Regions from separate parts of the Spongiactinospora sp. 9N601 genome, predicted to be linked through region 2. Evidence: riboswitches for the same ligand, from Rfam matches in the RefSeq annotation. Region 2 holds a riboswitch; the other holds the start of a gene.
The links. Region 2 has a riboswitch for S-adenosylmethionine ahead of ACH34R_RS17860 (aminotransferase class V-fold PLP-dependent enzyme). Riboswitches for the same ligand answer to the same signal wherever they lie in the genome.

Region 1: linked by a shared signal. The riboswitch ahead of thrC (threonine synthase) and the one ahead of ACH34R_RS17860 (aminotransferase class V-fold PLP-dependent enzyme) in region 2 are both predicted to bind S-adenosylmethionine.

Annotation. Positions count from the first base shown of each region.
Region 1 covers NZ_JBIRBB010000030.1:30,220-34,320, forward strand. Annotated here, with positions in the region: gene ACH34R_RS41840 (MoaD/ThiS family protein) at 395-676, opposite strand; gene thrC (threonine synthase) at 706-1,971, opposite strand; SAM riboswitch class I at 1,987-2,131, opposite strand; gene ACH34R_RS41850 (RNA polymerase sigma factor) at 2,256-2,813, opposite strand; gene ACH34R_RS41855 (trehalose-6-phosphate synthase) at 2,917-4,101, shown strand, end outside.
Region 2 covers NZ_JBIRBB010000007.1:96,991-101,091, forward strand. Annotated here, with positions in the region: gene ACH34R_RS17850 (cation:proton antiporter) at 1-382, shown strand, start outside; gene ACH34R_RS17855 (TerC family protein) at 401-1,174, opposite strand; SAM riboswitch class IV at 1,297-1,412, shown strand; gene ACH34R_RS17860 (aminotransferase class V-fold PLP-dependent enzyme) at 1,519-2,805, shown strand; gene ACH34R_RS17865 (NADH-quinone oxidoreductase subunit D) at 2,823-3,980, shown strand; gene ACH34R_RS17870 (DUF3180 domain-containing protein) at 3,994-4,101, opposite strand, start outside.

The DNA of each region.
Region 1 (4,101 bases), on a different contig from region 2:
ACGCACGCAGAAGCGGATGGCCCGGGACCTAGGGCCGAGTGTGCACACGCGGGAGCGGATGCCCCCAGGCCAGACCGGACGCAAATGCGCCCCGCCCAGCAGGCTCCCAGCACAGGCCGCCACCGCAAGGCCCCACCTCAGCAGGCCCCCGGCTCGGGCCGCTGTAAGGGCCGCACTCAGCAGGCCGCCACCGGCAAGGGCCGGAGGCGCATACGGCCCGCCTTAGCGGGCTCCTGGCGGGGGTCGTCGTCGCGGTCGGCCCGGTGGTGCCGTGATGGTGGGGGGCTCCGGGCGCCGGGCGATCATGCCGGTTCGGTATCGGGGCGAGCGACGCCGTACCGCCGTACTCGCTCGCTCCCGTCCAGGACACCGAAATGTACCGCTGGGGACACCCTCAGCGGGCGCCTCCCGCGACCGCCGGGATGACGGAGACCTGAACGCCTTCAGGCGTCGCCGTGTCGAGGCCATCCGAAAAACGGACGTCCTCATCCCCCACATACACGTTCACAAAACGCCGGATCTTTCCGGATTCGTCCAGGATGCGGGCCCCGATGCCCGGATAGTCCGCGTCCAGCTTCTGGAAGACCTCGCGCAGCGTCGCGCCCTCCCCGCCGACCTCCGCCGCACCATCGGTGTATGTGCGCAAAATCGTCGGAATACGCACAGAAACGCTCATTTTCAGCTCACTTTCGTCAGATATGCGGTTCACTCGGCAACGGTCGCGCGGAAGGCGTCGAGGGACGGGCGGATCACCGCCGAGGGACGCGCGTGGTCCGCGACCGCGTCGAGGGTCTTCAGGCCGTCGCCGGTGTTGAGGACCACGGTCTCGGCCTCGAGGTCGAGGCGGCCCTCGCGGACCAGCTTGGTCAGGACCCCGACGGTCACGCCGCCCGCAGTCTCGGCGAAGATGCCCTCGGTGCGGGCCAGCAGCCGGATCGCGTCCACGATCTGGTCGTCGGTGACATCTTCCACCACCCCGCCGGTACGGCGGACGATGTCCAGCACGTACGGCGCGTCCGCCGGGTTGCCGATGGCCAGCGACTTGGCGATGGTGTTCGGCTTGACGGGCTTGATCACGTCATGCCCGGCGCGGAACGCCGTCGCCACCGGCGCGCACCCCGCCGCCTGCGCCCCGATGACCTTGTAGGGCCGGTCCTCGACCAGGCCCAGCTTGATCAGTTCGGCGAAGCCCTTGTCGATCTTGGTGAGCTGCGAGCCGGACGCGATCGGGATCACGATCTGCTCGGGCAGCCGCCATCCGAGCTGCTCGGCGATCTCGTAGGCGAGGGTCTTGGAGCCCTCCGCGTAGTAGGGCCGCAGGTTGACGTTGACGAACCCCCACTTGTCGCCCAGCGGGTCGCCGATCAGCTCCGAGCAGAACCGGTTGACCTCGTCGTAGGTGCCCTCGATGCCGACGAGCCTGCCGCCGTACACCGACCCCATGACCACCTTGGCCTGCTCCAGGTCGGCGGGGATGAACACGCAGGCGTCGAGCCCGGCCCGCGCCGCCGCCGCCGTGACCGCGCCCGCGAGGTTGCCCGTCGAGGAGCAGGACAGGGTGTGGAAGCCGAAGTTGCGGGCGGCCTCGACGGCGATGGCCACCACACGGTCCTTGAAGGAGTGGGTGGGATTGCCCGAGTCGTCCTTGATGTGCAGCGAGCGCAGGCCCAGCTCGGCGGCCAGCCGGTCGGCCCGCACCAGCTTGGTCCAGCCGGGGGCCAGGTTGGGCTTGTCCGCCACGTCGGCCGGTACCGGGAGCAGCGCGCGGTACCGCCATACGTTGGCCGGCCCCGCCGCGATCTCCTCGCGCGTGACCGGCCCGAACTCGTAGGCGACCTCCAGAGGGCCGAAACACTCGATACAGGCGAAGTCAGGGCCGAGGTCGTAACGGGTGCCGCACTCGCGGCAGGAGAGGGCGACGGCGGCGCCGAAGTCGGTGGTGGCGGGCTTGTCGTGTGTCGCGAGCGCCATGGAAGCGAGGCCTTTCCCTCATCTTCGCCTGCGACCGCCTTGATCACAGGCCGGATTTGGCACCTGTCCCGGCCGGCCTCTCGCCATGTCGCGAGCGCTGATCACCGGGAAGGTTGCCGGGGCTTCGCAGGGCCGGTCCCTCCACCCCTCTGGATGAGCAATATGAAGTTGTGAAGTCTGGCGAGCCTGACGCACAGGCTCGCTCGCACTCTACCCGGCAATCGGACATCCGTGACGAGCCATCTCAACATTCAAGACGGCAACCGTCCAGAGATCGGTCCGGATCAGCCTCCGTAGGCGTCGCCCAGAGCCGCCTGCACGAACTTGCGCGCCTGGTGGATGCGTGACTTGGCCGTGCCGAGCGGGATCTGGAGCTGCTCTGCCACCTCCGCGTAGTCGAGCTGGCAGATGTCACGTAACACCAGCGCCTGCGCGAGGTCCGGCTTGTCGGCCTCCAGCGCCTCCATCGCGTCGAGCAGGTCGAGCCGCGACCCCGCGATCACGCTCACCCTGCGGACGTCGGGCCGCTGCATGGGCAGCTCGTCCGAACTCTGCTCGGCCGCCCGGCGCTTGAGCGTGCGGTACGTCGTGCGCGCGCAGTTGGCCGTCACGATGTGCAGCCAGGTGCTGAACCGTGCCCGCCCCTCGAACCGGCCGATGTTGCGGGCCACGGCGAGCAGGGTGTCCTGGCACGCCTCCTCGGCGTCGTGGTGGTAGGGAAGGATGCGGCCACAGTGCCGCAGCACGTCGGGCTCGATCCGCCGCAGCAGCTCGCCGAGTGCCCGGTGGTCACCCTGCGCGGCGGCGCGGGCCAGTTGCTCGGTCGTCTCGTCCAGCGCCATTCGGGTCCCCATCAGCCGTGAGTCCTGGACATCCTATGGTCAGGGATCAGGGTTGGTTAACCTTCCCGCAAGCGTCCCACGGCGAAGGAACGGTGGTCTAACGTTGAACGCTGTCCTGGTGGCCTCCAACCGCGGCCCGGTCTCCTTCACCCTCTCCGAGGGCGGCGAGCTGACCATGCGCAGGGGCGGTGGCGGCCTGGTCTCCGGCCTGTCCGGCGTGGTCAAGCAGATGGACGTGCTGTGGGTGTGCGCGGCGCTGTCCGACGGCGACCGCTCCGCCGTACGACTGGCCCCCGGCGGACGCCTGGACCACGCCGGATACGACACCGGCCCGCTGCGCATGCTGGACATCCCGCCCGCGACCTTCCACCGGGCCTACAACGCGGTCGCCAACTCGACCCTGTGGTTCGTCAACCACCTGCTCTACGACACGCCCAACGCGCCGCACTTCGACGGCAGGTTCCGCCGCGAGTGGGAGTCGTACCAGTCCTACAACGCGGCGTTCGCGCTGGCGCTCGCCGAGCAGGCCGGGCCGGGCGCGCGGGTGATGATCCAGGACTACCACCTCACGCTGGCCCCGGCGATGCTCCGCGGCGAACGGCCCGACGTGCGGATCGCGCACTTCTCGCACACGCCGTGGGCCCCGCCGGAGTACTTCACTCTGCTGCCCGACGACGTGGGCATCGAGGTGCTGTCCGGCATCCTGGGGGCCGACCACGCCGGGTTCCTCACCGAACGGTGGGCGGCGGCGTTCATGGACTGCTGCGAGGTCGTGCTCGGCGCCCGGGTCGATCGCGCCCGACGTACCGTCACCCACGGGGGCCGGACGACCAGGATCGGCGTCCACGGGCTCGGCGTGGACGGCGAGGCCCTGTGGGCGCGGGCGCTGGAACCGGACGTCGAGTCGCACATGGCCGCGCTGCGGCAGCGGGTCGGCGGCCGGCGGCTGATCGTCCGGATCGACCGTACCGAGCTGTCCAAGAACATCGTGCGCGGCCTGCTGTCCTACCGGGAGTTCCTGGCGCAGCACCCGGAGTGGCACGGCCGGGTCGTCCATCTGGCCTTCGCCTACCCGTCGCGGCACGACCTGCCGGAGTACCGGGAGTACACCGCGGCGGTGCAGCGCTGCGCCAAGGAGATCGAGGACGACTACGCCACCGAGGACTGGGACCCGCTGATCCTCAACGTCCACGACGACTACCCGCGCTCGCTGGCCGCCTACCGGATGGCCGACGTGCTGCTGGTCAACCCCATCCGCGACGGGATGAACCTGGTGGCCAAGGAGGGC
Region 2 (4,101 bases):
CGCCCTGCTCACCCCCATCCGCGACCTGTTCGCCGCGGTCTTCTTCGTCTTCTTCGGCATGCAGACCGACCCCGGCGCGATCCCCCCGGTCGCCGCCCTCGCCGCCGCCCTCGCCGTGGTCAGCCTGATCACCAAGCTGCTGACCGGCGCGTACGCCGCCCGCCGAGCCGGCATCGCCAAGGCCGGCCAGGCCCGTGCGGGCATCGCGATGATCCCCCGCGGAGAGTTCAACATCGTCATCGCCGGCCTCGCCGTCAGCGCAGGCGCCCACCCCGACCTCGGCCCCCTGTCCGCCACCTACGTCCTCATCCTCGCCGCCTTCGGCCCCCTCGCCGCCCGACTCATCCAGCCCCTCATCACCGCCATCGCCAAACGCGCCTGACCAGCGAAGCGGAGATCATCACTCCTGGTCGCCGGTGTAGCGGCCGTGGAGTTCGATGGGGGCGCGGCGGCCGGCCTTGGTGCGGACGCGGATGTTGAGGAGTTCGACGGCCAGGGAGAAGGCCATCGCGAAGTAGATGTAGCCCTTGTCGATGTGCTGGCCGAGGCCCTCGGCGACGAGTACCACGCCGATCAGGATCAGGAATGCCAGGGCGAGCATCTTGATGCTGGGGTGGGCGTCCACGAAGCGGGCGATCGGGCCGGAGGCGACCAGCATGACGATCACGGCGACCACCACGGCGGCGACCATCACGCCGAGTTCGTCGACCATGCCGACCGCGGTGATGACCGAGTCGAGGGAGAAGACGATGTCGAGCACCATGATCTGAAGGATCACGGAGGTGAACGAGGGGGCGACCTTGCCGGCCGCGTGGCCGGACTTGCCCTCCAGGCTGTCGCCGATCTCGAAGGTGCTCTTGGCCAGCAGGAAGAGGCCGCCGAGGAGGAGGATCAGGTCGCGGCCGGATATCTCGTTGCCGAAGACCTCGAACAGCGGCGCGGTCAGCCGTACCACCCAGGACAGGGCGAAGAGCAGGGCCAGGCGGCTGATCAGGGCGGCGGCGATGCCGAGGACGCGGGCCCTGTCGCGTTGCTCGGGGGGTAGTTTCCCGGCCAGGATCGAAATGAAGATGATGTTGTCGATGCCCAGCACGATCTCCAGGCTGACCAGGGTCAAGAACCCGATCCAGACACCCGGGTCGGTCACCCAGTCCATCGGTCCTCCAGCGCTCATGTTCACAAGTTCGCTGGTCGCAACGTGCGGGCCGGGGAGAAAGTTCGGGAACGTGACGAACTCACGGCGAGCCGTTACCTGGTTGCGATCATGGCGGGGCGTTCGGTTATAGTTCCCCTATAGGTCATGAGTGCCAGCGCAAAGCCCCGGCTAGCTGGCCGGCAACCCTCGCGTCCGCGGCGGGGTGCCCCGGGTGAAGACCTGGTCCGGCGCGTGGTGCGCCGGGCAAGCGCGGGCTCCGTCGCCGTCCACGCCAGGGCAGGGGTCCGACGACCCTGAGGAGGCATGGCGTGTCCGTGACCACGACGACCACTACCAGCGACGTGACCAGCGCATCCGGCCGGCTGAGCATCTTCTCGCAACGGCAGCGCTCCGGGTCCGTCCCGCAGGCCGTCGCCCCCGGCGGGCGCCCGCTGCCCGAAGTGCTCGGTTGCGACCTCGAAGTGCCGGTGAAGGGCGGCAGGCTGGTGCCGTACGCGAACCTCGACTACGCGGCGAGCGCCCCCTGTCTGGCCCCGGTGAACGCCGCCGTGGCCGCCGCGCTGCCCGCCTACTCCAGCGTTCACCGCGGGGCGGGCTACGCCTCGCAGCTCACCACCGCGCGCTACGAGCAGGCCAGGCAGACCGTGCGCGGGTTCGTGGGGGCGCGGCCGGGCGACGCCGTCGTGTTCACCAGGAACACCACCGACGCGACCAACCTGCTGGCCCGCTGCCTGCCCACGGGCACGACCGCGGTCGTGTTCGACTCCGAGCACCACGCGTCGCTGCTGCCCTGGCCGCAGGCCGTACGGCTGGCGCCGCCCGCGTTCCCTGGCGCGGCCGTACGGGCCGCGGACGAGGCGCTGGCCGCGATCGAGGGCCCGAAGCTGCTGGTCGTCACCGCCGCCTCCAACGTGACCGGCGAGTTGTGGCCGATCGCGGCGCTGGCGCACATCGCGCACCGGCACGGGGCGCGCATCCTGGTGGACGCCGCGCAACTGGTACCGCACCGGCGGCTCAACCTCACCGCGCTCGACCTGGACTACGTGGCGTTCTCCGGCCACAAGCTGTACGCGCCGTTCGGCGCGGGCGCGCTGGCCGGCCGCCCGGACTGGCTCACGGACGCCGACCCGTACCTCCGCGGCGGCGGCGCGACCCGCTCGGTCACCGCGGAGACCGCCGACTGGAGTGACGACGCCGAGCAGCGGCACGAGGCCGGCACCCCCAACGTGCTGGGCGCCATCGCGCTCGCCGCCGCCTGCGACGCGCTGACCGCCACCGGCTGGCTGCCGCTGGTCCGCGAGGAGGAACGCCTCCTGGCCCGGTTGCGCGCCGCCCTGGCGGGCATCGAGGGGGTCCACGAGCTGTCGCTGTGGGGGCCGGACCACCCGCGGGTCGGGATCGTGTCGTTCGTGCTGGACGGCTGGACGCCGCGCGAGGTGGCCGAGGCGCTGTCGGCGGAGTACGGCATCGGCGTACGCGACGGTAAGTTCTGTGCGCACCCGCTGGTCACGCACCTGCTGGACGGAGTGCCCGGTGGCTGCGCCGATGGCACGTCGGGCGCGGTGCGCGCCTCCATCGGCCTCGGCACGACCAGCGAGCACGTCGACCGGCTGGCCGCCGCCCTGCGGGACCTTGCCACCCGGCGCTGACGTGACAGCATGAAGGCATGCAGGAAGCCATGACCGAACGCATGGTGGGGATCGGCGCGGGAGCCAAGGAGCTGGCGACCGAGGACATGATCCTCAACATCGGCCCGCAGCACCCGTCCACCCACGGGGTGCTGCGGCTGCGCCTGATGCTCGACGGCGAGCGGATCAGTTCGGCCGAGCCGGTCATCGGGTACATGCACCGGGGCGCGGAGAAGCTTTTCGAGGTGCGCGACTACCGGCAGATCATCATGCTGGCCAACCGGCATGACTGGCTGTCGGCGTTCGCCAACGAGCTGGGCGTGGTCCTGGCCGCCGAGCGGATGCTGGGCATGGAGGTGCCGGTCCGGGCGGTGTGGGCGCGCACGCTGCTCGCGGAGCTGAACCGCGCGCTCAACCACCTGATGTTCCTCGGCTCCTACCCGCTGGAGCTGGGCGCGATCACGCCGATGTTCTACGCGTTCCGCGAGCGCGAGCTGATCCAGGCGGTGCTGGAGGAGATCTCCGGCGGGCGGATGCACTACATGTTCAACCGGGTGGGCGGCCTGAAGGAAGACCTGCCCGCGGGGTGGCTGGGCCGGGCCGGGCAGGCCGTCGCCCAGGTGCGCAGCCGCCTGCCCGACATCGAGGGGCTGTTGCTCGGCAACGACATCTTCCTGGCCCGCACCCGCGGCGTGGGGGTGCTCGACCGGCACACGATCATGCAGTACGGCGTGAGCGGCCCGATCGCCCGCGCCTCCGGGGTCGATTTCGACCTGCGCCGCGACGAACCGTACCTGGCGTACGGCGAGCTGCCGGTGAAGGTCGCCACCCGTACGGCCGGCGACTGCCACGCCCGCTTCGAGGTGCTGTTCGAGCAGCTCAGGGTGTCGCTCGACCTGGCCGACGCGTGCCTGGCCCGGCTCGCCGAGCTGCCGCCCGGCCCGATCAACCAGCGGCTGCCCAAGGTGCTGAAGGTCCCCGAGGGCCACACCTACGCCTGGACCGAGAGCCCGCTCGGCATCAACGGCTACTACCTGGTCTCACGCGGCGAGAAGACCCCGTGGCGGCTCAAGCTGCGCTCGGCGTCCTACAACAACGTGCAGGTGCTGCGCGAGATCCTGCCCGGCCACCTGGTGGCGGACATGGTGGCGATCCTGGGCTCGATGTTCTTCGTGGTCGGCGACATCGACAAGTGACCGCGGGCGGTCATCAGCGCTGCTGCTCGTCGGGTTGGCCCTGTTCGTCCTTGGGGATGCGGCAGCAGTACTCCAGGAACAGCGCGGCGCAGACCAGCGCCACGCAGGCCAGCAGCGAGCC